2 linked regions of the Halotia branconii CENA392 genome follow. The protein of the gene in region 2 interacts with the protein of the main gene of each other region in a pairwise test. Links are inferred from orthologs where the notes say so. Each region holds a gene or a part of one and is shown on either strand. Other genes may lie near its edges. The genes, in order: rpe and eno.

The links.
Region 1: the proteins of eno (region 2) and rpe interact in binary tests that used the Escherichia coli proteins (3 or more experiments, as listed by UniProt). The link is inferred for Halotia branconii CENA392 from one-to-one orthologs.

What each region holds. Positions count from the first base shown.
Region 1 is NZ_CP124543.1:2,623,051-2,639,587, reverse strand. Bases 6,060-8,946 are described here. They hold rpe (ribulose-phosphate 3-epimerase), read left to right. Parts: upstream 6,060-7,092; coding sequence 7,093-7,800; downstream 7,801-8,946. Other genes in these bases: hpsJ-A (HpsJ-like protein, cyanoexosortase A-associated), read right to left, coding at 7,877-8,599; QI031_RS11520 (S8 family serine peptidase), read right to left, coding at 6,060-6,921. Also shown: QI031_RS11540 (LCP family protein), read right to left, coding at 1-1,018; QI031_RS11535 (hypothetical protein), read right to left, coding at 1,313-1,783; QI031_RS11530 (AI-2E family transporter), read left to right, coding at 1,892-3,070; more of QI031_RS11520, read right to left, coding at 5,326-6,059; crtA (cyanoexosortase A), read right to left, coding at 9,127-9,990; QI031_RS11500 (serine protease), read right to left, coding at 10,154-12,841; QI031_RS11495 (COP23 domain-containing protein), read right to left, coding at 12,916-13,431; QI031_RS11490 (serine/threonine-protein kinase), read right to left, coding at 13,893-15,287; QI031_RS31575 (esterase-like activity of phytase family protein), read right to left, coding at 15,509-16,537. UniProt on the Escherichia coli protein: Catalyzes the reversible epimerization of D-ribulose 5-phosphate to D-xylulose 5-phosphate.
Region 2 is NZ_CP124543.1:2,219,167-2,235,769, forward strand. The notes cover bases 51-3,003. They hold eno (phosphopyruvate hydratase), read right to left. Parts: upstream 2,196-3,003; coding sequence 906-2,195; downstream 51-905. Other genes in these bases: QI031_RS09830 (mechanosensitive ion channel), read right to left, coding at 51-640; gloA (lactoylglutathione lyase), read left to right, coding at 2,497-2,928. Also shown: more of QI031_RS09830, read right to left, coding at 1-50; ATP-dependent chaperone ClpB, read left to right, coding at 3,339-5,981; QI031_RS09850 (methyltransferase domain-containing protein), read left to right, coding at 6,342-6,983; molecular chaperone HtpG, read left to right, coding at 7,420-9,396; rpmB (50S ribosomal protein L28), read left to right, coding at 9,652-9,888; hormogonium polysaccharide biosynthesis protein HpsA, read left to right, coding at 10,361-15,160; hormogonium polysaccharide secretion pseudopilin HpsB, read left to right, coding at 15,297-15,950; hormogonium polysaccharide secretion pseudopilin HpsC, read left to right, coding at 16,022-16,603. UniProt on the Escherichia coli protein: Catalyzes the reversible conversion of 2-phosphoglycerate (2-PG) into phosphoenolpyruvate (PEP). It is essential for the degradation of carbohydrates via glycolysis.

The sequences.
Region 1 (16,537 bases), 410 kb from region 2 along the record:
AGCTAGCATCATACTCGTTCTTTTCGCTAAAGCGACCTGGCAGCATTAACATTTGCATATTTGAGCGATTAGTTCGCACTCCAAAACCCACTAATGCCACTAATTCCTCAACTGTTAAATTGGTATCAATGTGTTCTTTAACTACATTAAGAATTTTAGGTAATTGAGCCACAGTTACGGGGTTAAGGGTCTGATCCATCAAAGCCCGCAGTACCATTTGCTGGCGCTGAATCCGCCCAATATCTCCTAATGCATCATGGCGAAAACGTAATAATTGTAGTGCCTGATCACCATTGAGGTGCTGCTTACCAGCCTTCAAATTAATATATAGATGCTGGGAATCATCTTGGTATTTCATGTCTTTGGGTATATAGACTGTCACCCCACCCAAAGCATCAATTAGTTTGCCTACTCCCAAAACGTTGATTCGGACATAGCGATCAATTCCTACTCCGCCCAACAAATTACTGACTGTTTTAGCAGTCAAAGCTGGCCCGCCTTCTAGATTGGCAGCATTAATCTTTCTTGTACCATGCCCTTCAATTTCTATGCGGGTATCTCTGGGAATAGAAAGCATGGCTACTTTTTTTGTCTCTGGATCAAATTTGAGCAAAAGCATCACATCCGAAAGACCATCAAAAGAGTTGACCTGGGGTAAATATTTCAGGTCTTTGGTTTCAGCAGGAGGATTTTGAATATCTGGTGGTAGTACACTCATCCCCATAACTAAGAGATTGACGGGGCGAGTTAATTCCGAAAATCGCAAGCCACCACCAGAAATGCGATCGCCATCAAAAACTGCTTCGTCTTTAGCACTTAGCTGGGCTTGCTGCAACGGTGTACTAGTCAAAGAAACAGCTAACAGCGCCCCTGCTGTTGCTGATACCATTGCAATACCACTCATACCCACCCAAAACCAAAGCCAACGTGCTGATTTTGAGGTCGGAGAATTTTTGTCTTTGGAATTGGGAGTATTTGACAACTGGTTTCCTTCCACCGAAGTTCTTTGAATGGTCACAGATTTCCTCACACTTAACTGAATCAAATTCGGTAAATTTGCAGACTAAAAATAAGATGCAGACAAATTAACTCATAATAGTTAACTTTTAATGAATTTGGCTGAGTTGTTCACTATTGTTTCAACTACAACACTTTTAGCAGCATTTCCCCATTATTTGTGGCAAATTTGGAGATGTTGTCTTGCAGTATGACAACAATAAGGCAATTTGACCAGATCTAGTAGTAGATAATCTGTTATTTATAAGCATTTAAGTAAGAATACTAATCTAGCGATCGCTTGTAGAAATTAAGGTCAGTATTTACCCAGTATACGCTCGGCAAAATTGCTAAAACCCGGTAAACGACTAGATTTACCCTGAATAATGCGAAACATCAACCAGACACTCACTAAAAAATAACTAGATGTGAGAAAGCTATTGAGAATTAATAAACGCAATGTGAAAAATGCTGAATTTTCTGCACCAGTTGCTAACAAAAAGTAACCCAACAACCAAGTAAATGCCAGAGTAATAGACAGACGACTCACGATTAGTTGTTCCCGACTACCTTGATGGCGATAGAGAGTCCACAAAGATGGAAAAAATCCAATTACTGGAATTAAATACAACAGTAATTGTCTTTTTGATGTAGCTGTATTTTGACTGGATCTTAAAAATTCGGGATGGGTAAAATTATCTCCTATTGCCTTATTTTCTGCGTCTTCTTGTTCTTTTGTCTCCATTTCACTACTGCCTATATTGCCAATTGATTCAAAATTGTCCATTGGGATGAGTCTAATCCTAAACTAGAGGGATGAAATTTGGTGATGTAGTTAGAGATAATAAGCTGTAAACCAAGATTTAACTTAGTTCTATCCCGCAATCGGCTAAAGATGCAGACACGCAAGCTAGTCAACTGGTGGCAAACACTCACACCAATAGCTCAAATCGGGGCGATCGCTTTATGCGCTCCACTATTAGTTCTCAATGGCTGGGCTGTTTCGGCAATTTTTCATTATTTTCACTCTCTAATAGTCATTTTAGTCGGAGCCTCAGTTCTAGCATTTCTGCTCAACTACCCTGTTACCTGGATGGAGCGTCAGGGTGGAAGACGAGAGCAAGTCGCTATTCTAGTCTTTTTGTTAGCTTTATCGGTTTTATTGGCGCTGGGTGTAACTCTGTTTCCCTTAGCCCTTACCCAAGCTCAGCAATTGGTGGCTCGTTTACCTGAATTGATTGACTCTGGACGCTCTCAGTTAATGATGTTAAACGAAAAAGCAGAAATTGCTGGCTTACCAATTAATCTTGATGCGTTGGTGGTGCAAATTAACGATCGCGTCAAGGGACAACTACAAGCGATCGCTGGACAAGTTTTAAATCTAGCTGTTGTCACATTCACAAGCTTGCTAGATTTTCTGTTGACGATGGTTTTGACTTTTTATCTTTTACAGCATGGAGGTGAACTCTGGCAGAGTTTAGTAGAATGGCTTCCTACTAGATTTCGCGCCCCTTTCTCTCAAACAGTACGTCTGAGCTTTCAAAACTTTTTCATCACCCAGCTGATTTTGTCTATTTGCATGGCATCAGCGCTCATTCCCACTTTTTTATGGCTGAAAGTGCCATTTGGCTTGTTATTTGGCTTAACTATCGGCATTATGGCCTTGGTTCCTTTTGGTGGCTCTGTGGGTATAACTCTCACTACTTTATTAGTGGCACTGCAAGATTTTTGGATGGGAACCAGAGTTTTATTAGCAGCCGTTATTGTCCAGCAAATTTTAGAAAACATTATTGCCCCTCGTATTTTAGGTAGTTTTACTGGCTTAAATCCAGTTTGGATACTCATTTCTGTGTTGACAGGAGCCAGAATAGGGGGACTTTTAGGTGTGATTGTGGCTGTACCAACTGCTGTAATTATTAAAACTGCATTAACTGCTTTACGTCCTCAAAAGTTAACTAATGAAGCAGACGAGAGCATGGCCACTGAAGAGATAACTACACCCGTTAAATCAGAAGAATCTGCCAAAGCTGAAGCCAAAAAGAATATGAATGTTTCGGAACCAACGTTACCTTAAGCAAGTTCAAAATCAATCTTCGTTCGTAGTCAGGACTAAAGTCCTGATTTTAGAGATTATTGGATAGAAACGAACCGCATAGACGCGTCAGCGGCTTCCCGCAGGGTAGGACGCAAAGCACACAAAGAAAAGGTATACAGCGTTTCTCGGTTGGGTATAGTACGTCTTTTAAGAAGAGAGGGGCTAGGGACTAGGGATTAGAGACTAAGGAAATGTACCTCATCCACATGAAATTTGCTGTAAGAGTTCCTGAAAGTTTTTGTGTAACTTTCTACTGAGGCTCTACTATTGCACCCATAAATAAAATGCTCCCTGTTTGATTATCTCTAATTGCACAAAAGAAGGGGCGATCAACAATCATCCGAAATGGTTCTGGTTTTTGTCTTAAAGATGTCGTCACTACTCCTACCGCCGTAGCTGCTGCTGCTTCCGTACCTTCTTCATTCACTTCAACAAAAGTTTTATGCTGAACTTGGCTAAGGCTTAAATTTTTACCGATGCCGGAAAAATTGGCTTTGTTAGTAAAAGCTTCCTCCATACCCAAAGCTTTTAGCGCGTCATTGAGTGTAACGTTGTAGTCGGTTTGAAAACGGGGTAAACGAATAAAGCCTTCCTGCTTCTTAAATTGAGACATCCATTTTTCCCAGTTCTCAAAATTTAAGTTTTGGTAGAATGCCTTGAGATTCGAGTTTTTTTGCGGCAAAAAGATATAGAAGCTGATTTTGCCATCTTTGCCATAAGGTAAACTAATTGCCTGAAATTGCTCGTTTTCGTAGTATTTGTAGTCACCCTTCTGCGACATCATTGGGTGCTGCTTCTGCTTACCAGATATAGGATAGAAGGGATATTCAGCAGTTTGACCTCGATCAAATTCGTTGCTCCATTTCCCTTTGAAATATATGGCGTTAATCAGAAATAGCACTTGTTCGGGTGGAATCGTTTCAACTATTTTGTTGATTTTACCTTGTGTACTCTCATTAACCCAGTTATTGATGGTGCTGGGAGCTGTAGCATTTTGAAAGTCTAAATTTGTCACCTTTGCTTCATAGAAATCCTGGGTTTTCTGGAGAAAGTCTGGCTGTAAGCTAGTATTTTTGTTCGCCCACAGCGAGTTAGCAATTGTCAGTTGCACTTTTTCATCAGGATTTTCTAGCAGTTTTTTTAATGCTGTATAAGCAGAGTTGATGTCTTGGAGATTCATACCCTGAAATTGCAGGGTTTTAGCCATTGCCTGTTGAGTGGAGCCACTAGCACCGTTGTAAGCTATGGTAAGGGCGATCGCTACACTCGCAGGTGAAACAAAAATGTTCTTTTGACTACTATCTTTTTTGATAATTTCTGAATACAGCTTGAAGCCAAATTGATTATTAGCATTCACAAGCTTTGTATCAGGGGTCATTTTTTTTTTGTAACGGAGACTCCGAGCGAGGTGGTTCAGATTTCACTAGCGCATTCGTACTCGCGCTGTTATTGATCTGAGAACATCCTAATACGCCTAATAAAACAACACTAGCTGCTGCTAAAACGTAACGTCTTCCTAGACTCACACCATAACGTCTTTGCAAAAAGTTTTCTCTTACACCACTCAACTTTTGCCGATTCATTCTGTCACCTCGCTTACAAAACGTTTTTAGCTATTTGTAAAGTTTGACGCTAATTGATGTGTCAATTGTTAAATATTGCCTTGATTACAGCAAAAATATTCGATGGTTACAGTTTTGGTAACAGTCAGCAGTTGGAAGTAATAAAAGGGAACTGATGCAGGTTAGTGATTCCGGCTTATTAAAGCTAATTTGTGAAGTGATTTGATTGGGAATAATGTCTAAAGTTTTGAGTAAATGTATTGTAAACTACGTATTGCTTAAATGAGCAAGTATTTTATGTTAATAACCATAAATAAATCTAATGTTTGTTTAATACATTTTGTGCTTGTTAAGTTTTTTGGTTGTGTGCAATACACTCTTAATCGGAAAAATAGATTAAGGACTAAGGTCTGTTTTTAAGCGCAAAATAGATTTTATTGTAGGTAGATTGTAGGTTGGGTTGACGTAAGGAAACCCAACATTTGCGTTGTTTTGTTGGGGTTCGCTGTGCTTAAACGCCACTTTCTTCAACGGGGGGAACCCACGCACAGAAATCGCTCCCAACCTAATTGTTGTATATGCACATAATAACGAGAAGAGTATGTAGGGTGAAACCCCATATTTAAACAGTACGAAATATACCTTACTAAAACGAGAAACGCCATATTTACTTCAATTAACAGGAACACTCCACCAAGCTAAACCATAAGGTTGAGTTGTTTCGTTGACTTGTTGGCGAAACTGAACCCTGATTTTGTAACTCCCAGTAACAGGAACGGGACAGAAAATATGTTCTGCACTATCAACTGGACTAATTGAAGAACAAACAGTAGCAGCATCAGAATTTTTCGCATCAGTTTTGACTAAATAGAGGTCAAGATTATTCAAACCGCGATCGCGGAAATTTTCGTTAACATCAAATTGTTGATTTTTATTTTTATCGTTTAACTCGACTAACCTATCCCAAGTCAAGGTGACAGCAACAAAACTTCCTTGCTTTAACGGTTTAGCTAATAAATATTCTGCCGAAGTTCCAGCATTAACTGTGCGATAATCCCAACCAATGGCAGGTACAAAAACTGATGGTTGCCATTGACCAGAACTAAATTGCTGATAAGCGCGAAACGCATTTAAATGACCTGTTCCCATTTGGGAATCTAAGGGAATTGTGGCATCTTTGTAAGCATCAGAAGCTAACCAATCTAGGTTTTGTTTATCAATGAGCGTCCGCGTCATTCCCAGCCGTAAACCATCGCCGCTATCTTGAATTTTTTCTGCTGAATTGAGTAATACAGCTTTCATTACTTGATGACGACGACTATCAATGCTCCAATTACGTTGTTTTGTCCGCATCTGTCGGTCGCCAAATTCTTGTAATAAGGCAACAGTAGCGGTAACTTGAGGCGTTGCAAAACTTGTACCTGTGACTTTGTTTAATTTGCCATCTGGATTGAGCAAGGGAATATTATTACCAGGTGCTACTAAACTAATGGCACGTCGTCCATCAAGATTAAACTCCTTACCAGCTAAACGACCACTGACTCCTTGGTTAGCACCCGCTAGATTAGAAACGTCAACTTTATTAAAAATTCCTCCTCGGCGGGATGAAAAAGCCACGTTTATACCGTTAAAATTATCTGTAGGGATAGGAATACCTCCTTTACCTTGGTTGCCTGCGATCGCATACACAACATCATGAAAGCGACTAGACCAGTCAACACACAATGTTAGTAAAGCTTTACCGTCCAAAGTCGCTTCTGGCCGCGGATCACGATTAAGAGATTCACCAAAGCTAAAGTTAATCGCTCGAACATCACCACCATTTTGTGAAGCTATATGCTGTGCTGATATACATTCTTCCGGCTGACCCATGTTTTTTGTAGAACCCACAGCAGACGAATATAGTCTCGCTCCAGGAGCAACTCCAGGTACAGCTTTGTCTTGGCTGACCATAACACCAGCAACATTGTAAGCGTGGGGGTCAACACCGCTATTAGACTTGGCTCGTCCATTACGCAAGAACACACCAGCTAAGGATACAGCACGATTTTTAGACACAGCTTTATCCCAACCAAACATTCCTGGACGACCAATTTCTACCTGACCAATAGCAATCTTACGACCAGTCAAATTGTAAGGAGGTTGGTGTAGTTTTAAAACATCAATGCCGTTAGTTCCTAAGAAACTTTGTAAAGCTGAAGCCAGTACTGGCGCACTTAAACAAGAAGTACTCAATCCCCAAATTATCCAGCTTAGTTTTTTAGTCATTTGATTAGTAGTTAGGAATTAAGAGTTATAGAGTTAAGAGTGAGAAGTTAAGAACTACTATTCTCCTTCATCTATTAACTCTGACAAAAAAGACGGGATCAAAGTTATGAGCGATCGCGCAATGTTTTGTTACAATGCTTACAGACGAGGACGCTTACAAACCCACTAACCATGACCCAAAACCTATCTAAAAAGCCCATTGTCATTGCTCCATCTATCCTATCAGCCGATTTTAGTCGTCTGGGCGAAGATATTCGCGCCGTAGATGCAGCAGGAGCAGATTGGATTCATGTTGATGTAATGGACGGTCGTTTTGTACCTAATATTACGATAGGCCCTCTGGTTGTGGAGGCAATTCGTCCAATTACAACAAAACCACTGGATGTCCACTTGATGATTGTGGAACCAGAAAAGTATGTAGAAGGTTTCGCTAAGGCTGGAGCTGATATTATTTCTGTACACTGCGAACACAACGCTTCGCCACATCTGCACCGCACCTTAGGTCAAATTAAAGAGCTTGGTAAGAAAGCTGGAGTAGTACTTAATCCTGGTAGTCCTTTAGAGCTAATTGAATATGTTCTAGAGCTTTGTGATTTAATACTGATTATGAGCGTCAACCCTGGTTTTGGCGGTCAAAGCTTTATCCCTACGGTAGTACCTAAAATTCGCAAGTTGCGTCAAATGTGCGACGAACGCGGCCTTGACCCTTGGATTGAAGTAGATGGCGGGTTAAAGGCAAACAATACTTGGCAAGTGTTAGAAGCAGGAGCTAATGCAATTGTGGCAGGTTCAGCTGTATTTAACGCTAAAGATTATGCTGAAGCAATTACAGCTATTCGCAACAGCAAGCGTCCCTCGCCGGAACTAGCAAAAGTTTAAAACAGCAAGTATCACTAGGATTCAGATCCCCGACTTCTTTGAGAAGCCGGGGATCTTGTTGTTCGAGATTAATCTTTTATCTACCTATTCTTGCCCATTGAGTTACTTTCCAAATGGTAAAAAATAAGGCAGCAGAAACTAAAGCTCCAATATTCCATTTCACAGAATTTTTGAGTAAATTCAGCCGCTGAGTCGATTGATTTGCTTGTGCTTGACTCTTAATTTGTTCCTTAGCTTTAGAGACTTCTAATAAAATTTGGCTTTTTAGTTCTTGAGGATTTTTAGCATTTGTTGAGCGTCCCTGACTCTTTAAAAAATTATCTATTTGTTGTGGTGTAGCTTGCTGTAATCGCTTTTCTACCTGTTCAGCCTGAGACATTTGTTGCTGGGATGCTGTATTGATTTGAGCATAACTTTGTCTATTGAGTCTGACAGTGTTACCAACTCCTAAAGGAATCATTAATAAAAACAACACAGCCAGTAATAAACTAAGCCAAGAGAAAAATTTCAAAGTCAGAAATTCCCATCTGGCTCGTGCATGTAGTTCTCCATAAAATATCAATGTTAATCCAATCAAAGGTACTGGTACTCGTTCAACTAATGCGCCGAAGGTTTGAAATTCCCAAGAGGGATTCATCAGTCTCAATGGAATTAACATCTCTATGATGTCAAATAAAGCTAGTAGCAATAGACCATAGCCCAAAATTCTCAAAAGAGTCATTGAGCTTACTTGGCTAAAAGCAAATTCTTGTAGCTCTTGTATTAAGGGGATAAATTTATCGCTACTTGATTTTGTCATGTTCCTAGAAAAATATAAAAAAGGGGATTGATTGATATTAAAAATTGGACAAAACACTAGACAGTTATGAAGATTGAAAGATATAGAAAAAATGAGTTTATATATACAAACTCTGTATAGTCTTTGGGACTTACACACAAGTTATGGAAGAATAAAACCGCAGAGGCAAGGCAGCGCGGTCATGGGGAGGCAGTCCGTTGGGCGGGTTCCCCGACTTGTAGGAACTGCCGTGGTTTCCTCCATGAGCGACTGCCGCGCGGAGTACGCTGAGGAATAAGAGTTTAAGAGATACTTTGCGTAAGTTCTGGTCTTTACTTTTTTTCAATTATTTTGATATTAAGAAACAACATCATAGTTTCTCACTTTAGGGGAAACTATGCAAATAATATTTTGGGAGCGTCTCGCTTCTTCTGATTTTGGCTTTTTTATAGGCTGAGTTTGTAAAATCCTAATAAATACTAATACAATACTGCCTAAGGTTATAGCTAAAAATATAATTCGCAGTTTTTGCCATAAATACATAGCCTTTAAGACTCCGCAATATCTTGGTTTTTTGCTTCCTGCTGCCGAAGCATGAAAAGGTAAAATAAACCAAACATCAGTACCCCAAATATCCCAAATAGTCGAGAGCCATCCCCTTCATGCCAATAATCAAATGCCTGGGTATTTTGTTGAGCAATGACTATTGCTAAGACGGCTACTCTTACCCCATTGATAATAAATGCTGAGATAACAGCCACAATTGGTACGATAATTAATTTTTTACGTTCTAAGGGAAACATTAGCAAACAAATGACGGCGATTCCTAATAAATGACTAATTAATTCTGCACCAGAGCAGCCACTATAAACCTTGATACTTCCTGTTGGCAAGTTTATATAAATTCCTTTAAGAGATACTTCAAAACCTGAATACCAAAGTAATAAAGCCGAAAATTTGGCAGTTAATGGGGAGATATCTATCGGATAAGATAGTAATAATTTTGGTATACCAAGAAAAAACATGATTGTGAGTTCTTGCCAAAACTGTTTTAATTTCTTGAAACTAGAAGCGAGTAAAGCAAGACCTAATGCAGAGATAAAGGGTGATATGTGAGTGAATATTCCCAGTAACTTACCATTAGTTAAAGTGGCACTTTGCCATAACACAAAAGCAATAATTAATCCACCTAAAAAGCTAGAAAAAATATCACTTTCTAAGGTTAAGCTTTTGTGTTTGTCATTAACCATAGAGGCTACAGCTAATAAAAACAGAACACTCATGCCTAGATGAGAAGGATCTCCAGATCTCCATGTGATGGTCAGGAGAATTGCAATTAAGCCTCCTCCTATTCCTAGTAGCCAGAACTGGGTATTTTTTAGTGGTTTAATTGCAAATTGGGCAGCTTTCATATAAATATACTTGAATTAAACTCCTACCAAAATAAATACTGTTGAGGAACTTAGAGTTTTTGCAAGCGATCGCTCATCTCCAAAGTCTACCTTTAAATCAGCTTTTACTACCTACTCTGGTTTTTGTTATCCTCTGAATTTATAGATATTTAAGTGCAATACCTTACTGAATCTCTTTCATTTTTGCCAATACTTTTTGATAATCATTCGCCTTTCCTTGTTGCTTATAAAGGTCGGCAGCTTTTTGAAAATCTTGACGCGCTGCTTGATTGTCTTTTGCTTGAACCTGGGTAAGACCTCGATAATAGAAAATATCGGCATCTTCAGGCTTAAGTCGAATAGCTTGGTTGAAATCGGCTATTGCTCCTTTGTAGTCTTGCTGTAGAAAGCGGATTGACCCACGAAGTTTGATCGCCTCACTATCTTCAGGCTTGAGACGAATAGCTTCACTCAAATCGGCTATTGCTGCTTTGTAGTCTTTTTGTAGAAAGCGGACTGCTCCACGAGCTTTGATAGCCTCAATATCTTCAGGCTTGATACGAATAGCTTCGTTGAAATCGGCTATTGCTCCTTTATAGTCTTTCTGTTGAAAACGAATTTCCCCACGGTTCTTAAAATTACTAGCATCTTCAGGGTCAAAACGCACAGCTTCGTTGAAATCGGCTAGCGCTCCTTTTAAGTCTCCTTGTTTAGCACGGAGTGTTCCTCGAAGTGAGTAGGCTGTGTCTTCAATGTATTCTGGATTCAAACGAATTGCTTCGTTTAAATCAGCCATCGCTCCTTGTAAGTCTCCTGTGCCAATACGTGCTGTACCTCTGGCAAAGTATGCCCAAGAACCAGGATTCTTTTGTACAAGTCGGTTTGCTATTTCTAATGCTTCTGGGAAACGCCGCGCTGTGGCTAGCATTATACTACGGAAGATCTGAATGCCACTATCATCAGGGTCTAATTTTGCCGCTTGGTTAAAGGATTCCAACGCATCTGAATATCGTTCTAAATTTGCAAGCATCAGTCCACGCAAGCGCCAAGCAGGAGAGAATTTTGGCTCAATTTGTGTGGCTTTATTAAAGGAGTTCAAGGCTTGTTGATATTCTTCATTAGCTATTTGCGTGAAACCACGTAAATACCAAGCTTGGTAAAAGTTAGGTCGAAGTTGAATTGCTCGGTCAATAGCTTTTATTGCTTCCTCTCGTTCTTTTTTTCCGAATGACTCACCTTGAGAATTGAGCGCCACTTGCCAGCCGTAATTGAGCCAATCAATGGCATCTGCATTATCTCTAGGTTTTTTTATTTTAAATAAAGCTTCCAGAATTGATTTTGTTTCTTCGGTAGTTAGTGGCGGTGGTGCAGTATTCTCCACTCTCAATATAGGAGCCATGCCAACTGACTGCGACCAGCGAACAAAGCTACTGATGGGTACTCCCAAACTTAAACCCAATGTTATCAAGCGTCTTTGCCCAGCTTGATCTGTAATTTCTTCGAGTTCTGATTTTCCATGAATACCAATGACGCGCCCACGGATATCTAACACAGGGCCACCACTCATTCCTTGCTCTGTAAAATTGGTATATGTTAGTCCATATCCGTAACTCAAAGATAAAGAGTTTTTCGCTACAAAAGACCCAATTTGTTTTGATGCAACATTCCCCGATGTAAACTGCCGCTGTGTATCTCCGTTTCCGGATTTTAAACCTGTCCACCCAGAAACAAAAATAAACCCATCATCTTTAACTATGTCGTAGTTTGCTAAGGTAGCAACCCGGTAATTTTGGTCGCTAGTAAACTGTATGAGTGCTAAGTCCGTCTCTGGCAAGGTTTTGAGGTTGCTATTATTTACCTTGATTTGATATTGCTTGCCATCGGGGGTTATTACTTCTAAAACAGTGCGATCGCATTTTTGTGATCCTCTAACTACGTGTTCCGCAGTCAGCACACTGTAAGTGTTTCCCTGTTTGCTAACAATTACTCCCGACCCGCTGCACTCCCGTAAAGTTGGTACATCTATTCGCACCGTAATTTCTTGGGCAATGTTGTTGACTTCGTTGGCGATCGGGGGCAGATTTGAAGTGGAGGGTATGTTTGCTGCCGGCAAAGATGCTTTAGAAGTGTACTGAGGAGCCAAGCGAGCCAATGTTTGAATAGGAATCCCCCAACTATAACGGCTCATTAAATCTTGCAGAGCTTCAGTCGGTCGAGAACCATCTTCATATACATAAGGATTACCCCAAAGAGGATAGGCATGGATACCATTAATACCAATTATTTGCCCCCGCCGATTCAGTATCGGGCCTCCACTCATCCCCTTTTCGATTTCGTTGCTATATCCTATTTGGTATCCTTCCTTGAAAGCTTGCTTTGGTATTAATAACACTCGTCCTGTTTTGAAAATAAACCCCTGAGACGGAAATCCGGCTGCATATATTGGTTCATTAACTGCTACCGTTGCTAAGTTTCCTAGAGGAGCTACAGTATAGTTAGCGCTAGCCCGGAACTGCAACAAAGCTAAATCTTTGCCTTGAAAGTTGACACCCTTAACTAAGCTAGCTGCGTATATTTTTCCGTCTTCTGTCTGGATTTTAGCAGTAGTTCCAGATTCCAAAATATGCTGATTAGTAATAACCGTATAAACTTGGTTATTCTTTTTAAGTACAATTCCGGAGCCACTATTTTCTCCAGATAAAATCTTGACGGTTATTGATTGAGCCAGACGTTTAAGTTGTTCTTCAGATAGCTGAGAGGTTGGTTGTTGAGCAGAAACTTTGGGGGATAACATGCTCAAATTAACAACTTGTATAGGCAACATCAACAATGTACCCATCCAGGCAATTAGAGCCAATGAGCGTTTATACATTAATTTTTGTCTCATGTTGCTTAATATTGCATTGTAAATATATATACAACTGTTTCTATTGACCCTGCACTTAGCTAATTGTTACCCTGTAGTTCTTTCTTGTTCAGTAAGGCATTCATGTCGATGTATATCTGAGAAGAAGCATCTTCAGATTGCAGAATTGGCCCACGAGCTTTATAACCAATTTCGACAAGGTTTTGAAGTACTGAACTTGCGTCGTGATGCGACTTGAGTGTGAATAATAATTGACTACAAGGGCCACCGTATTGACTAGCAGCACATATAACTGCTTGTCTCCCAGAAATTCCTGTTGTGAGGTAATTTAAGATGCCTTGTTCATAAGCACTCTGAAATCTGGTAGATACTGCTTGACACCGTTTTTGTGGAGTATAATTGCCTAAATTCTTCACCCAGCGAATCACAGGAATCTTTTGATTATTATAGTTTTTGGCAAATGTAGTCCATATACCGTTATCGCTTTCACAAAAGTAAGTTTTAGCTTCAGCTTTACTGGGTGCAATTATGGTAGCGACACTACCTACAGCAATTACACCAGCTGTTAGCACCTGCAAAAATAACTGAGGTTTCATAATTTGGTAGTTTCCGGTAGTTTTACTGAGAATATCATGAAAATATAGATAGATACTATGTATTTACCATTAAACAAGAATCACATTATTTAAATAATGTAAATATTTATTTAAAGGCAAAAAATAAATAATTTTTCGGAAGTAGACTCTGTTACTGCAAATGATTTAAAGATAGGATTCATATTTGATTTTTGAAAAAACTCACTCAGGAAATTATTATTTTTTCTGTACTCTGTTTCTTACCTTTACCATAGCTATTGAAATAAACCTCATAAACTCCATACTTTTTATCTATTGAGAATATCGTTCGTTGATTCTTCGACTGTGACTCAATCGAGCGTAGCCGATATGTTCAGGATCAAGGCTAATTTTCGACTACTTCGACTTCGCTCAGTACAAGTGCGCTCAACTGCTACGAAGCCAAAGTCTTGACTTTTGACTTCTGCAAAGCGGTTGATTTATTACTTCACCTCAAATGACTTAATCATTGTTTGAGCAATTGACAAATATTCTGAATATTTCCTGACATCTGCTGTATAAGTAATAATATATGCTTTATTATTTTTGACCATCCAAACTTGAAGGCGTTTAATATTAATTCCTTCTTCTTCAAGAGTGTAAACAATTCGATAAGCTGGTCTGTTGGCTATTTGAGTTTTACCTTCTTCGATAATTTTTGTATTTGCATTAGACAACTTAATCCCATCAAGAAAAAACTTAGTAAATTGCTCTAAATCTTGATTATTTTCTGGTAAATCTTGAACAATTAAATTAACGTTTTCTTGATAAGGATCTGAGTCACCTTGTTTTGGTGAAACAAATTTAACTAAGTTACCAGTTATCCGATCAGGAGTTACAGTTTTTTGCCATTGTGGAAGATATTTAATCTGAATGCCATAGACTGTATTATTATAAATTTCCAAATTACGAATATCTGTTTTTAAGATGAAGATAAAAGCAGTAATAGTTACTGCACTAGCTATTCCAACACCAATAATTACTTTCCATAAAAGCGATTTTGTAGGGGAATTAGTTGATTTTAAACTTTGTAAGGCTTGTAAAACTTCTGTCGCCGACTGATATCTTTGGCGAAAGTCATACTTGATCATTTTGTCTAAAATGTCTGCAAACTGTGGGCTAACTTGTGCGTGGTTACGCCAGACAATCTCGCCTGTAAGATGATCTTTGGGTAATTGGTTAACCTTTATACCAGTAATAGCTTCAATACAAATAATTCCGACTGCATAAACATCACTACATAATCTCGGCTGACCCTGACCCTGTTCGCTGGGCATATAGCCAGGTGTGCCAATTAAAACTGTCGTTACCATTTGTCCCAGTCCGTTGACTGCATGAGAACTTATTTGTTTGACTGCGCCAAAATCAATTAGTACTATCTTGCCATCTTGTTGACGGCGCATTAAATTCGAGGGCTTAATATCTCGGTGAATCACATGATGCTGATGGACAAACTCTAAACCTTCTAAGATATTTTGCAATAAAGCAATTACCTTTTCTTGACTCCACCGATTATTTTGATTGATTTCGCAACTTAAGTCATGTCCTACAATCAACTCTTGAACTAAATAAAATTTTTGGTCTTCTTCAAAATGTGCCAACAAGCGCGGAATCTGGTCATGACTACCTAAGCGGTTAAGAACTTTAGCTTCATTCTCAAATAGCCGTCGTGCATGAGATAAAGTATTGGGGTCTGTTGATTTAGGTGAGAAGTGCTTGACAACACACTGAGCTTGATCAGGCAACTTCCTATCAATGGCTAGGTAAGTAGTACCAAAAGCACCTTCTCCCAGTTTGCTGATAATTTCGTAGCGCCCATCCAGAATTTTACCTATCATTAGATTAATCAGTATATTTGATTAATTTAAATTTTGACATGGAAACTAGTATGTATCAAAGTATAAATATTTATCCATTTTTTACTATTTGGCCCTTTTCTTAGGACTAAAGTCTTTACTACAAATTATTAGCTATGCAAACAAAAGCGGGGAAATAACACTTCCCCGCATTTAGAAAATAAACTTAGCTTAACTAACTGTAAACAAGTTGACTCACTGTACTAAGAGAATACAAAGTTACTTACAGTCAGGCTGTTTGAGGTAATTCCTAATAGTGAAACCAACTCAGTGTTACCTGTTTTCACCAAAGTATCGCTACCTTGTTGCAGAAGTGTGAGGTCACTAAACTGAGTAACTCCAATACCGCCAACACCAATTACATCAATGCTTGCTGTAAAGTCAGTAACAATATTCTTGCTAGTTGGGAGACTGGCATTAGCAATCCAGAACTGATCAGCACCAGTACCGCCAGTGAGACTGTTGCCACCTTTTTGACCAGCAAATAGTGCATCGTCACCATCGCCACCAACCAAAGTGTCATTTTCATTGGCGAAGAGTTTGTCATCACCAGAACCACCATACAAACGGTTATTGCTGCCGTTACTCTGGAGGGTATCGTTGCCTGAGCCGCCGAATAACGATTGACCAGAACCTTCAACTACTGTCAGAGTATCATCACCAGCGCCTCCCAATAAGTTATTGCTACCACTGGCTTCGACTACAGTAATTCGGTCATCACCATTGCCAGCATCGGCGGTTGTGTTGCTAGCACCACCGTTTTGACCGACAAAGATACTATCATCACCATCGCCTGCGGACACTGAAGATTTACTGCCAATCAGCACCGTATCTTCACCATTGCCAGTCTGAATTGTATTACCTGTGGTACCTTCGACAAAATCTGCGCCGTCACCTGTGAATAAGGTTTGATTTGGTTGAACTGTAATAGTATCGCTGGTAGGAGAACCAAAATTAGGTTCTTCAGCTTGGGGCTGACCTACACCAGGAGCAACATCAAGAGGCTTCTCTAATTTCAGGAGAATTATTTCGTTGTTATCTATGACTGGATTCTGCGGATCATCTCCTGGACGACCTGTAGAGAAGGGATAGTTGTTGTCATTAGCTACCAAAATGGTATTTTTGTCAACAACTACTACGTCTTCAATAGTGACAAATGGGAAATCAAAGGTAGTTTTACCATCCCCATTAATATCGTTGGGGTCTTTGATATTTAACAAGTCTACAACTTC
Region 2 (16,603 bases):
ACCAATACAAGGCATTACCAATTGTCTCGCTCAAAGACACCTGATTAGGAGTAGTGTCTTGTGTTTCTTGATTGAGACGTTCATCTAATCTAACTGCTTGTAGACCGCTGATAGTCACTAGCTTGACAATAGTTGCGACTAACCAAGCAACTCCCAACCAAATTGCTGCACCTACGAACCTGGGTAAGAAGCCAACAAGTTGATCGAGAAAATTATTCAGAGGTCGAGAGGCTACTTCCAGTTGTAGTGTCTGTAAAACAGCTACAACCGTCAACAGAATAACACTCCAAAATACTAAACCGGAGATGAGTTTCTCTACTTGGGGAAGTTCTCCACTGCTGCCGCGGCCTGTGATTCCAGAGGCGATGCGGTTATCTATATTAGTGCGATTTAGGATACCTCGTGTGACTGCTGCGGCGATCGCTGCTATTAACCAACCAACTAGTAAAATTGCTACAGCCCCTAATAAACGGGGCATAAACAGAATTATCTGTTGAATGGTTCCTTGCACATAATCGATTCCTTGGTTTGCTCTTGATTGATCCAGTTGCATACTTGGCGATTGTGCCAAAAATTGCTGTACCCTCATCGATAAACCACTGTCTATCAACTGGGTTATTCCTGGCCAAGTTGTGTTCATGGTTTTCCGGTATAAAGCTTAAGTGTTTGCCAAAAACATTTGAGATGCTTGTGGGTTAGTTTGATTTGTACAATCTTACACCCCAGTAAGTTCACTAGTATCTGGCATATACATTTAATAGTAAAAACTTATATGGAATCGATAGCAAGAGTAATTTTTTACTTTATTAAGTAATTTCTTCTTATATCAATTAATACTTTGAGAGGCTGCGAGATCCCCGACTTCTTCAAGAAGTCGGGGATCTGACTACTCCCCTAGCCCCTAGCTACTTTGGCCCTAAACCTACAGTCCCAGCATAAACGGCGCGATCGCCTAGTTCATCTTCAATTCGTAGTAAACGATTATATTTTGCAACTCGTTCGCTGCGACAAAGTGAACCAGTTTTAATTTGACCGGCGCGGGTGGCTACAGCTAAATCAGCGATCGTGGTATCTTCTGTTTCACCAGAACGATGGCTAATTACTGACCGAAAACCGTTACGGGTTGCTAAGTCAATTGTTTCTAAGGTTTCCGTTAAAGAACCAATTTGATTGAGTTTAATCAAAATGGAATTACCTGCTTTCTCTTGGATACCTTTTTGTAAACGAGTGGCATTAGTCACAAATAAATCATCCCCTACCAACTGCACCCGCGAACCTAACTTCTGGGTAAGCAGTTGCCAACTTGACCAATCTTCCTCGTGTAACCCATCCTCAATTGAGACAATGGGATACTGTTCAACCAATTGCCCTAAGTAATCAATAAACTCAGCGGGGGCATGAGGCTTACCATCATAGACATACTGCCCATTTTTGTAAAACTCACTAGCTGCTACATCCAACGCCAAAGCCACTTGTGACCCTGGTTTGTAACCAGCTTTTTCAATGGCAGCCACCAATAATTCTAAAGCTACCTGATTAGATTCCAAATTAGGAGCAAAGCCGCCTTCATCACCTACGCCAGTCAGTAAACCTTTATCATCCAAGACTTTGCTAAGAGTGGCAAACACTTCTGCACCCCAACGCAATGCTTCTTTAAAAGAAGGCGCGCCGATGGGAACAATCATAAATTCTTGAAAATCCACGTTGTTTGACGCGTGCGCCCCACCGTTAATCACATTCATCAACGGTACTGGTAACAAATTCGCTAAAGGGCTACCCAAATAACGATATAGAGGAATTGCCAAAGATTCAGCCCCAGCTTTAGCCGCTGCTAAAGAAACCGCCAAAATTGCATTAGCCCCTAAATTTGATTTATTTGCCGAACCATCGAGAAAAATCATGGTGCGGTCGATTAGTTCTTGGTCAAGGGCATCCAAGCCTAATAACTTTGGAGCAATTGCCTGTTGGACGTTCTTGACCGCTTGAAGTACCCCTTTGCCCCCATAACGGTTTTTATCGCCATCACGTAGTTCATGCGCCTCAAAAGAGCCAGTCGAAGCACCACTGGGAACCTGTGCTAGTCCCACAACACCGTTAGCTAAATGTACTTCGGCTTCAATTGTCGGTCTACCCCGCGAGTCCAAAATTTCGCGGGCTGCGATCGCTTCAATGGCAGTATCTAGAATATTATTCATCTGTCGTTTATCCTTGTTTGTGTTGGTTACGTACAATTCCAGTTGCTGAGCCTAATCGCTAGCATAGGTGTTTAATCCACTCTGTCTGCTGAGATTAAAGAAGATTTCCAGAGTTTAAGTAAATCGATGGTGGATGCGTGGACTTTGGATTTTGAATTATTTTTTGGTTAAAAGTCAACTAACCAGTAAAAATGATGCGGCAACTTGCTGTATTGAGGTTCGGTAGATTTTTAACCTTGGGACTTTAAGCTTTGTAAAATGTTTATAGATAAAGTGAACTGAGTACAGAGAAAAGATCAATATGCGATTACTACACACAATGCTGCGAGTGGGCAACCTTGAAGAGTCCTTGAAATTTTACTGCGAAATCCTGGGAATGAAATTACTGCGGAGAAAAGATTATCCAGGAGGAGAATTTACCTTAGCTTTTGTAGGCTACGGTGATGAAAGCGACAATACAGTACTAGAACTCACTTATAACTGGGGAGTAGAAAAGTACGAATTGGGTAATGCTTACGGTCACATTGCTCTTGGTGTAGATGATATTTACGCTGCGTGTGAAGAAATCAGGAATCAAGGCGGTAAAGTTACACGCGAACCAGGCCCCATGAAACACGGTTCAACAGTAATTGCTTTTGTAGAAGATCCAGATGGATATAAAGTTGAACTAATTCAATTGGCTAAATCCTCATTAGAAGCAGAAAGCCGTGAACGGGAAAAAGTAAAAGGGTAAGGTTGAAGTGAAAAAAACTTTTTTAACCTCTTACCTCTGTGTCCTTTGTGTCTTTGTGGTTAAATTAATTACTTTTTGACAGCATATTAAAGAGTGATCGTAACCATAAATTTCCACAGCACTATCTAGCAAAGTAACCTCATAACCGTGTTTTCGTTTTAAATTAAGGAATAGGTAATGAGTCGAACTCTCACCTATTCCTAGCCCCAAACTGCAACCGCAGATACAAGCGAATATATGCTGATCATGTTTGGATAATTATTTGGGGAGTGATACTGGCAAAGTTTTGTGCAGAAAAGAATAACAACTGACCACTGACCACTAACCACTGACCCCCATAGCAAAATAAAAAATACCAAATCTTTACACTAAACTTCAAAAACTAAAATCTCACATTCAAATTTCTAAAGATGCAGCCTACAGATCCTAATAAATTTACTGATAAAGCCTGGGAAGCAATTGTGAAATCTCAGGATATAGTCCGTGCATATCAACAACAGCAACTAGATGTTGAACATTTAATCATTGCCCTTTTAGAAGAACCCACTAGTTTAGCAATCCGTATTCTGGCTAAAGCCGAGATCGATCCCATCCGCTTGCAACAACAACTAGAAGCATTTACTCAACGTCAACCTAAAGTGGGCAAAAGCGATCAGCTATATCTTGGTCGCAGTTTAGACGTGATGCTAGACAAAGCCGAAGAAGCTAGGGAGAAAATGAAAGATGATTTCATCTCTGTAGAACATATTCTCTTGGCTTTTGCTGAGGACGATCGCATCGGCAGACGGGTACTCAAAAGCTTGAATGCAGATAGTATCAAGCTGGAAGCTAGTATTAAAACTGTACGTGGCAGCCAAAAAGTGACAGATCAAAACCCAGAATCCCGCTATGACGCTCTACAAAAATTTGGCAGGGACTTGACAGAACAAGCCAAAGCTGGAAAATTAGACCCAGTAATTGGCCGGGATGATGAAATTCGACGAGTCATTCAGGTGTTATCACGGCGTAGCAAAAATAATCCAGTTTTAATTGGTGAACCAGGAGTAGGTAAAACTGCGATCGCTGAAGCATTGGCACAGCGCATGGTCAATGGTGATGTTCCCGAATCTTTAAAAAATCGCCAACTAATTACTTTAGATATTGGTAGTTTGATTGCTGGGGCAAAATTGCGAGGAGAATTTGAAGAACGTCTCAAAGCAGTTCTCAAAGAAGTTACCGAATCGAACGGTCAAATTGTTTTATTTATTGATGAACTACACACCGTTGTCGGTACTGGTTCAAGTCAACAAGGGGCGATGGATGCCGGAAATTTACTCAAACCAATGCTAGCGCGGGGAGAACTGCGCTGCATTGGGGCTACTACCTTAGACGAGTTTCGTAAACACATTGAAAAAGACGCAGCCCTAGAACGCCGCTTTCAGCAGGTATTTGTCGATCAACCGAGTGTGGAAAATACTATTTCCATTCTCCGGGGTTTGAAAGAACGCTACGAAGTTCATCACAACGTCAAAATTTCTGATTCGGCACTAGTAGCAGCAGCAACTCTGTCAGCGCGTTATATTAGCGATCGCTTCTTACCAGATAAAGCCATTGATTTAGTAGATGAAGCAGCCGCGCAATTGAAAATGGAGATTACCTCCAAACCAGCAGAATTAGAAACCATTGACCGCCGCTTGATGCAGCTAGAAATGGAAAAGCTATCATTAGCTGGAGAAGAAAAAAGTATTTCCCCAACAAAAGAGCGTTTAGAGCGAATCGAGCAAGAAATCGCCGATTTAACGGTCAAACAGCAGGAATACAACGAGCAATGGCAAGGGGAAAAACAATTATTAGAAGCTATCAGCACCCTGAAAAAAGAAGAAGATGCCCTGCGGGTGCAAATCGAACAGGCAGAACGCGCTTATGATTTGAATAAAGCTGCTCAATTGAAGTATGGCAAATTAGAAGGAGTGCAGCGCGATCGCGAAGTTAAAGAAGCCAAACTGATAGAAATTCAAAGCCAAGGTTCTACCCTATTGCGAGAACAAGTCACTGAAGCCGATATTGCCGAAATCGTTGCCAAGTGGACAGGAATCCCCGTTAATCGCCTTTTAGAGTCAGAACGGCAAAAATTGCTGCAACTCGAAAGTCATTTGCATCAACGAGTCATTGGACAACAAGAAGCCGTAGCCGCAGTCTCAGCAGCAATTCGTCGCGCCCGTGCCGGGATGAAAGATCCCAGCCGTCCCATTGGTTCATTTTTATTCATGGGGCCAACTGGCGTAGGTAAAACCGAACTTGCTCGTGCTTTAGCTCAATTTCTCTTTGATTCTGATGATGCTTTAGTGCGGCTGGATATGTCCGAGTACATGGAAAAACACTCAGTTTCTCGCCTTGTCGGCGCACCTCCAGGCTACATTGGCTATGAAGAAGGTGGTCAACTTTCTGAGGCGATTCGCCGCCGCCCTTACTCGGTAGTGCTGCTAGATGAAGTCGAAAAAGCGCATCCAGATGTGTTTAATATTTTATTGCAAGTCCTAGATGACGGTAGAATTACAGACTCTCAAGGTAGAGCAGTAGACTTCCGTAACACTGTGATTGTGATGACTAGTAACATCGGTAGCGAATACATATTAGATGTATCTGGTGATGATACCAAGTATGAAATGATGCAAAAACGAGTAACAGATGCCCTGCGCTCGCACTTCCGCCCTGAATTTCTCAACCGCGTAGATGATATCATTCTCTTCCATACACTCAGTCGCTCAGAAATGCGACACATCATCCGCATTCAACTCAAACGGGTAGAAAATCTCCTGCAAGAGCAAAAAATCTCCTTTGATATATCCGCCGCCGCCTGTGATTACCTCGTCGAAGCAGGTTACGATCCAGTTTATGGCGCACGTCCTCTCAAACGCGCAATTCAGCGAGAAGTCGAAAATGCGATCGCCACCAAATTATTAGAGAATACCTTTATCTCTGGAGATACAATCGTAATTGATAAAGGAGAACAAGGTCTAACTTTTAGTAAAAAACTATCAGTAAAAGTCTCAGTTCCACAAAGTACGACATAGGTATTTCAATTAACCTTTGTGTTCCTCTGCGTTTAAAAACATTTCTTTTTGAACGTTGCATAAATGCGGGATGATTTTTATCACGCAGAGGCGCAGCGAAAAGTTCCTCGTTCGCGTAAGCGTTCCGCAGGAAAGCCGGGTTTCCCGGCGTAGGAAACTTTTCAAGACAGAGGCGCAAAGAAAATAAGGAGTTTTAGATCTCAACACAAATTTCATCCCTAGATTCAGCAATGCCTCTTTTTTAAACGCAAAACTGTAATGAAAATTTGCTTGTCATGTTACTTGAACTAATTTTTGGGGAAGAATTTAACGTAATACCCACCATTTTGGTCATTTCATCAAGTTAGACAGGTAATTTTTATGGAATTAATAACATCGTTAGACCTGAGAAAATCTGAGTATTTATCCAAAGATCGATTCATCAGTTATCATCACCAGTTGCGGCTAATATTTTCTCTTGGTAGTCAGGTAAACAACATTCTTGAAATTGGGATTTTTAACTCATTCTTAACAGATATCCTTAAACGAAATGGCTACCAAGTATCAACTGCTGATGTTGACCCTAAATTAGATCCAGATATAGTTTTAGATCTTACAACTGACTTTTCACTACCTAAAAACAAATTTGATGCAATTGTACTATTCCAAGTCTTAGAACACCTACCTTATGAACAGTCAGAACAAGCCCTCAAAAACCTTGCAGAAGTAACTAAAAAGTTTTTGGTGATTTCATTGCCTTACAATACGCAATTCTTTGCACTCCAGTTGAGATTTTCTTATATACAAAGGTCAAGATATTTATTAATGAAAATGCCAAGATTCTGGAGTAGCAAACCCATGTCAGATCAGCACTACTGGGAAATTGGACTCAAAGGATATCCCAAAAAGCGAATTTTAAACTCCATTACTAAAGCTGGATTAACCCTTAAGCAAGAATTTATCGATCCTGTTCATCCATATCACCTCTTTTTCGTATTAGAGAAAAATAGTAGTAATACTTAAATACCAGCCTTAACTAAGGTAATATAGGACTCATATTTGATTTGGAGAAAAAACTCAGTACACCCCTAAATCCCTTTTTTCCTGCGATGCACTGAGTTTCGACTGCGCTCAACTACCGCGTAGCCGAAGTGTTCCCCGTTAAGAGTTCCCTGTTCCCTCCCTACGCAAATATGTTCATTAATCAAATCGGATTGCTATATGCATCTAACGCCTCGCAAAAATTTCCCAGACTCAATGTATAAAGGTAGGGAAATCCGAATCGCAGTAGGGGGCAAACAATGCTGAAAATTAGGAGCGATCGCCTAAACTATTCTTTTAAAATCCTAAGTGGTATCATGCCCTCTTGTCTTCTTAAGGTTTACCTTTGAAAATGGAGGGCTGTGGGATATATGCCACAACCATAATTTCAAATACTTACATCTGAAGATTACCAATCATGCTAGAACAAGGCACTATCAGTATTCATACTGAGAATATTTTCCCAATTATCAAGAAGTCACTTTACTCAGACCATCAAATCTTCTTGCGGGAATTGGTATCCAACGCTGTAGACGCAATTCAAAAGCTAAATATGGTATCCCGCGCCGGGGAATACGCCGGAGACATCGGTGAGCCAGAGATTCAAATCGCCATAGATAAAGACAAAAAAACCCTTTCCATTACCGATAATGGCATTGGGATGACAGCAGAGGAAGTTAAAAAATATATCAATCAAGTTGCTTTCTCTAGTGCCGAAGAATTTATTCATAAATATCAAGGCAAATCAGACCAACCAATTATCGGTCACTTTGGTCTAGGCTTTTACTCCTCCTTTATGGTGGCGCAAAAAGTCGAAATCGATACTCTCTCCTACCAAGAAGGCGCGCAAGCGATTCACTGGAGTTGTGATGGTTCTCCAGAGTTCACCCTCGAAGATTCAACCCGCACAACTCGCGGTACTACCATTACCCTCACCCTCCAAGGAGAAGAAGAAGAGTTTTTAGAAGCAGCACGTATTCAAAATCTTGTCAAGACCTACTGCGACTTCATGCCAGTACCAATAAAAATGGATGGTGAAGTCTTAAATAGGCAAAAAGCACCGTGGCGGGAGTCTTCTAATAACTTGACTCAAGAAGATTATTTAGAGTTTTACCGCTATTTGTATCCTTTTCAAGAAGAACCATTGTTGTGGGTGCATCTAAATACTGATTATCCCTTCATCATCAACGGGATTTTGTATTTTCCCAAAATGAGACCCGATGTCGATGTCGCCAAAGGTCAGATTAAGCTATTTTGCAATCAAGTTTTTGTCAGCGACAACTGCGAAGAAATTATCCCGCAATTTCTCATGCCGATGCGGGGTGTCATTGATAGTACCGATATTCCTCTCAACGTATCACGTAGTGCATTGCAAGGCGATCGCACAGTAAAAAAAATCGGCGATTACATAGCCAAAAAAGTAGGCGACAGGCTCAAAGAACTTTACCGCGATAACCGCGAACAATACATCAGTGCCTGGAAAGACCTTGGTACATTTGTCAAATTCGGTGTTCTCAACGACGAGAAATTTAAAAAACAAATCGAAGACATCATCATCTTCCGTACTACAGCAGAGAAATTAAAAAACAGTGAAACTGCTTCAGTTCAAGTTCAATCTAACGAAGATGACGCTTGGCAAGATGTCACCACTGCTGGTGATTCCCCAATTTCTACTTCTCCATATACCACTCTCAAAGAATACTTAGAACGCAATAAAGAACGCCACGAAAATCGAGTTTTTTACTGCACCGATGCAGCCACCCAAGCTACCTACGTAGAACTGCACAAAAACCAAGGTTTAGAAGTCCTATTTATGGACTCCTTCATCGACACCCACTTTATCAACTTCTTAGAACGGGAATATCAGGATGTCAAATTTACACGGGTAGACTCCGACTTAGATAACACCCTGCTAGAACAAGACAAATCTGGGGAAATAGTTGATCCCAAGACTAATAAAACCCGTAGTGAAGTCATTAAAGAACTATTTGAGAAATCCCTCAATAAACCTAAGGTAAATATCCGTACCGAGGCTTTAAAATCCGAAGATCCTCAAGGTACACCACCAGCGATGGTACTTTTACCAGAGATTCTCCGCCGCCTCCGGGAAATGAACGCCATGATGCAACAGCAGAATGCAGAGTTTCCTGAAGACCATATTTTGCTGGTAAATACTGCCCATCCCCTGATTCAAAATCTGGCGAATCTCAACCAAGGCAGTATTATTCAAGGTGATGGCCAGTCACCTACATCACAATTAGTAGACATGATTTGCCAACACGTCTATGATTTAGCGCTGATGTCTCAAAAAGGTTTTGACGCTGAAGGCATGAAATCTTTTGTCGAACGCTCAAACGAAGTACTCACCAAACTCACAGAACAAGCCAGCAAGTAACAATAAGACGTAGGTTGGGTTAAGCGCAGCGCAACCCAACATGGATGAAAGTGTTGGATTTCCTTACGTCAACCCAACCTACATTTTTATTTTTTTGCATCATTTTAGTCGTGTTAGTCCAGTAGTAACTCTTCCCAATGCCCCATACTTCGGCTACGCTCAGTACAAGTGCCCCATGCCCACTTGCCCTGAGCGAAGTCGAAGGGATGCCCTAAAATAGAAAGGCTGTACCAAAATCATCATCTGGAGATACTTATGTCTCGTCGCTGTGAATTAACTGGCAAAAAGGCCAACAACGCCTTTGCAATTTCTCACTCTCACCGCCGTACCAAGCGCCTTCAACATGCCAACCTGCAATCAAAGCGTGTTTGGTGGGCAGGCGGAAACCGCTGGGTAAAAATGAAACTGTCTACCAAAGCAATCAAAACCTTAGATAGCAAAGGTTTAGAAGCAATGGCTAAAGAAGCTGGGATTAATTTAAATCATTACTAAGCTTCTCAACTAAGTAATAGAGGTTCAGATCCCCGACTTCTTAAAGAAGTCGGGGATCTTGTTGTTCACAAGCCCCCCTGATGACTGTACATATTTTTATCTATTACCAACTGATATATTTCCTTGATAAATGGGTACTTTAAGCTTAATCCGCTAACTATATCTTCATAAACTGACACCTAGGTAAAATGCATTTTTGCAAAGTTAATGTGAAGTTATTCTTTGTCATATAGGAGTTACATAATTTTGAAAAAATCAGTATTTTCCGGAAAATCTAAAATCTTAACAAATGATATAACTTAAGCAAACCATTCTTGATGTTTTGATATTGCATTGGGGAGTTAGTTCAACAGGGTAGATAGTTACATAAAACAGAATTTTTAATTATGTCTGTAAGTGGTTTTTACAGGCAAAATTTCTAGTTGCCAAAAAATGATATGTCCGCGATTCACCACCTGACAGGAAAGTAGCTATGTCTTTAAAACGCCAGCTATTCAAGACAATCAAACAAGTCTTCAAATATCTGAATAAGAATATTGTATCTGCAATTAAAAAGCAAATTGTTTGGTTACTACGAACTTTATTTATTACCAAAAGACGGCGAGGTTCGGTAAACGCTGGTTTTGTGTTGCCAACAGTGGTAATGGTATCGCTAGTAGTTATACTGCTGACCACAGCAATTTTATTTAGATCATTTGAACGGGCAAAAAATGCAAGTAACGTCCGGGTGAATGAGGTTACAATGCAAGCCGCTACACCAGCTTTAGAAAGGGCTAAAGCAAAAATATCTGAATTATTTGCTGACCCCACTTTGCCACGTTCTGTCCCATCAAACACAACGTTCTACACTACTTTAATCTCTAAACTTCCTGTCTATACGTTGGGCGACGAGACTCCTATAACCCTGAATTATGATATCGATGCAAACAATGTAATTGAAGAACCTGATACTTTAGAAAACAAAGAAAACTCAAAAGCAGCTTGGAAATTTCCTGCCGATACAGATAATAATGGTAAATTTGATAGTTTTATTCTTTACGCGATCAACTTTCGGACTCCACCTCAAGTTGGTGCAACTCAAACTAGAAAGAGAATACCGCTAGATGCGAGAACTCCTCCTATGTTGCCAGCTAAGGCAGGTGGAGCCTGTGATATAGCAGGTGAAACTAGCGCTAGCTTGGTAGGCGCTTCTGGTTGGTATAAACTACCCACTGGAGAATTGAAAAAAAGCTTTTTCGTATATACGGCAACAGTTCCTATTACTAGTATAGGTAGTCTCGATTCGAGCAAATATGAACCGTATCGAGGTAATAAAGGCTTCTCGGCTTTAGAAATGCAACAAGACCGCAGCCAAGTTCCTATTACTAATAATGCTGTTGTTTATGAGGATGACTTAGACATCACACCAGGGCCTAGATTTCGTTTGAATGGACGCGTTTTCACCAATAGCAATTTATTGACTGGTAAAAGTGATCAAGAGATTAGATTATTTCAGGTCAGTAGCAGATATTCTTGTTATTACGAGCGAGAAAATGGCAAAATAATTGTTGGTGGTAATGTCGCAGGTAGTTCACCAATAAGTGCTTCAGACCTTGGGTTAGTTAAAGTAGATTTGTTTCAAGAGAATAATACTCCTGCAACAGCAACAACTGCAACTACAAATAAATCTACCTCGAATAACTCAAATGAAATTGCCTATAACAGTCAGGCTTATGCTCAACGCATTGACTTGTTGGTAAATGCACAATTAATTCATACTACAAGTACTGATCCTCAAGAGGTCGAAGAGAAGAGAAATAAACGGATTACAGCCGATCCCAGCTTAGACTCAGATAAAGTACGTCGGGAAGAATTAGAAATTTACTTTAAAAAACGTACTAGGCGCGTACCATTCAAAGAAGTACCTTATAACGATCCTACTAAACCTGCCATTGGTACTTATACTACAGCAAATGTTTTGCAAGGATATAACGCTTCAGGAAGAAGTAACGGATTACGTCCACCAGATAGCTGGATATATCCAACAGATACCAATACAACACTAACGCTAAATACGGCACAGCTACCTGCTAAAGATCCGGATGCTGTAGCTACTTCTCCTGTTACAGAAGCAAATTTAGGCGATCGCATTATTGTAGGTAATAATTTACCTGAACTCAAGTGGAACGATACAAAAGGAATTTTTGTTGGAGAAGAAGAACCTGAAACCGTAGCTGCTGGTGTGACTTGGGCAAGTAGTACTAAAGATCGCACTCGTACTACTAGCGTTAAACAGTTGGCAGATTTGGGGGTAACTGGACGTGACGGATTCTGGGAAATAGCCGCTGCTTCACCCCGCGCTGATGCTCTTGATGTAATTGGAGGATTACGAGTAATTACAGGTGCAGGTGTATATCGACGTACAGGTTCAGGACTACCTACTATTGCTTCAGCATTAACAGTCTGGCCTGACACTATGCCGATGTCAGTGCCTGATCCTACCGATCCTCTTGATGCGAGTAAACAAAAACGTGGTGATTTGGTAATGCGTGCTACAGCAGTCTATCACTACAACAGTGATTCTTATGCTCCTAATGCGGCTACAGCAGATGATTATCAAACACCAATAGCCTGTGTAAGTAGTTACTACAACCCCACTAATGCAACAACAGCAGCAACTTCTAATAATGGGCTAGTTTACGGTGTTCCCGCTACTACATCTGCTAGTGTAACTAGAGGACAGACCTTAACCGCTGGGTTGTTTACAACTGCGGCTAATGCTGATGATGTAGCAAACACTGGTGTAGATTTGCTAGAACGCTTAAAATATCAAGCTAACTTGAAATTTCCCAACGGTCGCCTTGTTAATCCTCTATTACGGCAAGCACTAGCTAAAGCAACAGCCAGCAAACTTACTTTATCTGAGCAATCAGCAATTGACTCTACTATCTGTGCAATCAACATTGCCGATGGCTCTTTAGCTCGTAATGCTACTGTTATTCCTGATGGTGCAATCCAAGAAACTACATTTCTTGATGCGAGACAAATTAAGGCTATAGATAAAGGTGCTGCATTAACTGGAAACTACAATCTAGAAGTTGAACAGCGTCAACCATTAGAAATTCGTGCCACAGTCATAGATTTAAATTTGCTTCGCACAACTTCAATCACTGGTACATGGGCTAATGAATATTTATTACCCAATAGTGGCATTATCTATGCCTCTCGTGAAGATGCTCAAAAAGATATCAGTGATTCAACCAGTGAAAACGTCAGCGCCAGTGACTACAGGCTTGATCCAGAACGCCGCCCTAACGCCGTTATGTTGATTAATGGCAGTAACTTGAGCCGCCAAAACAATTATAGAGCAGAAGAAAAAGGGTTAATTTTAGCAACTGATTTGCCAGCGTATGTTAAAGGCAATTTTAATCTGCACACTAAACAAGAATTTAAAGGTACAGATCTTTTGCCTGCTCCCAGTGATGCTACTTACGATAGTAAATTTTATAGTCGCGCTGCATCAAATCGCGATCGTGATTTTGCTTGTCGCCCTAGTGACCCTAGGTTACCTAATTGCACAACAGGCGAAACTTGGCGTTCTGCATCAGTTATTGCCGATGCTGTTACCTTGCTGTCTAATAACTTCCGCGAAGGTTTCCGCGATGAGGGTGATTACGACTTGCGGAATAACCAAGTTAACGATCCTAATGCCGTACTCAACCGACTGAAGGCAGGTTTCTGGAATAACAACTTCGTTACTTCATCGAATTTCTTCATTAACTCTGGTGGTGATGCCTACTACACAGGTACTCCTACAGCTACTGACAATAACAGTTCTTACTTAAATAACTTCGTCACACCTATTCAGCGCCGAGGAGATTTCCCAGAGTATGTAATGGAAATGTGCTTCAAGATACCAGTTTCAGAATGTAAAACAGAGCCTGGAGTAAATGATTGGTATATTGGTTACGACGGTGATAGAACAATACAATCTCATAATCTCCCAATAGATGCAGATCCTACCAAACTTATGGCTGGAACTACTGCCCAGCCAGCGATGGCAAATTTTAGAAGATTTGCCCGTAGGGTTGCGTTCAAACGAAATAGTTCTGGACAACTGGTTAATGCTGCTAATGTTGCTATAAGTATTACTGCTACTCCCATTCCATTAGGTATTAAATCAGGTGTAGTAAAACGATTGCCAGTAGTTCTAACAGGTACACCTAGTAAGGTAGATGCTGCTAGCTTACCTGACGTAGCACCTAATGCCTTATGGTTTGCAACCACATCAAGTACTTCTACTAGTCCACCAGCGTTCAACACTGGCGAGATAAAATACAACTTCACTAATACTAATACTAGTACTCCTGGTTCTAATTTTTACCGTCTATTCTTCAGGTATCCCCAAGCACCAGATCCTACTGCACTTCTCCTGTCACCCCCTAATTATTCTTCGTTTAGAGATTTTCCTGGAGACACGACGACAACGCCACCATTCACGTCTTTGTCAAGAAATGAGTATTTTCAACCGTTATTAGAACCTGTCTTGCAATTACAGGTAACAACCGCAGCACCTCAAGATCAAGGTTATGCCAGTTTAGCAGGATCATTGTCCAGCGTCGTTAAAAATACTAGATGGTTATCTAAAGCAAGCGACACAACTTTTAATCTCATAATTGCGGCTGGTGATACTCCTGCTCGTGTGGGTGCAAGTACTTATGAAATAAATGGGGGTTTACATAATTTTGTGCGCTTCTTAGAAAACTGGGATGGCGTTAATGCTAATATCAGCGGTTCATTTATCCAATTTAAACGCAGTATTTATGCTACTGCACCATACCAAGCTCTTGTCAGACCAGGGGCAGCAACTGCTGCTACAACCTCTTCTAACGTCAATGCTCTTTCTACTACTGCCATTAACAGTGTTTTTATTAGAACACTAAATACTTCAAGACCTGGTTATACATCAGATAGTACTTCTGTAGGTAGTACTGCTGCTGGGGAAGCGCCTTATTATATGCCTCCCAACCGTAACTGGGGTTTTGATGTAGCATTATTAGCCCAAAACCCCGACTTGTTTGCTCAGCGCTTTGTAATTCCAGCAACAGACCCTCCAAGTGAATATTTCAGAGAAGTTGGTCGGGATGACCTTTGGGTGAAAACTCTGTTGTGTGCTGTCCAAACTCAAACATCAGATGGATTTGATACCCCAGACACTACTTATTTTGGCAGCGGTTTAAAATTTGCACTCCCTGCAACTGAACGCCCTGGCGACTGCAAACTCCATCCATAATAGTTTTTCATCGCATTAATTCTGATATCTGATGGTGGTCAGATCCCCGACTTCTCTAAGAAGTCGGGGATCTCACAGCCCCTCAAAATTAATTAATTGGACAGACCACTAGTACCATTTTTGATTTTCAATTTCTATGAACTCACATCCACTACAAAAATTATCTTCTGTCAAGTCCAGCGAGTCTGGTTTTACCATTATTGAGTCGCTGGTGGCGATCCTTGTGGCTACTATTTTGCTAGCTGCGATCGCACCTATTCTAGTTATGTCAACAGCAACCCGTGTGCAAGCTAGACGCGTTGAATTAGCAACAGAAGCAGCTAAATCCTTCATTGATGCTATTAAGTCTAAAACAGTTTCAGATCCAACGATCACCACCACACTAGCTGCTAGTACAACTAGAACAGTATCAAGCTCAACCAGTGACTATTTAATTAGTGGTGCGGCGGTTCCCACAGCTACAACTGGTTTGTATTGCTTTAACAAAAATAGCAGCATCGCTAATCCCGACTGTACCAGCGATCTGTTTTATATTCAGGCTATTCGGCTAGCAGTTTCAGGTAGCAACCCTGATCAAGGTCAAGGCTATCGTTTGGGAATTAGGGTATATCGTTCAGATGCCTTCATCGGTTCTGCTCCTCTAACATCTAGTAGCACTGGAAAAAAAGCAGCAACATTTACTGGGGCATTAGGCGATCGCAAAGCACCGCTAGTAGAAATGACAACCGAAATTGTTAGAGGTCAAAGCTCTTATAGCTCTTTGTGCGGTCGTCTTGGTGGTTGTCGTTAACCATAATTTATCCAGCAAACATAAATGATTTCACAACTCAGTTTTCGTTACTAAGGATAAACTTTAATAAAATGAATATACTCAGATGGCTGTTAAATGTTCAGTTAAAAATCTCTCAAAAGCAAAATAAAAATAGTGGTTTTACTTTAATTGAATTACTCGTAGCTTTAATTTTGGCATTTCTTGTAATCACGCCGTTATTAGGTTTTATGATTAGTGTTTTAAACACTGACCGCCAAGAACAAGCAAAAGTCACCTCTGAGCAAGAAATTAAATCAGCACTTGATTATATAGCTCGTGATTTGCAACAAGCATTATACATATATGATGATACGACTACTACCACAGGTATCGTTTCCAAAATTCCTGCGGTAACAGATGGCGCTCCAGTTTTAGTATTTTGGAAGCGAGAATTTGCCAAAGAATCTGCTGAGACAAAAAATTCTGGCGGTGTGGTTCAATTTAAAGATGATTCTTTTGTGTATTCATTGGTAGCTTACTATTTAATTAAAGACACTAATACTACTTGGTCTCAAGCTGCCCGTATTGCCAGATGGCAAATTAAAGATGGTGTTACAAATGCTACTGGTAGAAGCGATTGTCCGGGATTTACTGCTTCAACTGACGAAAAATATAGCCAATGTCCAGATAAA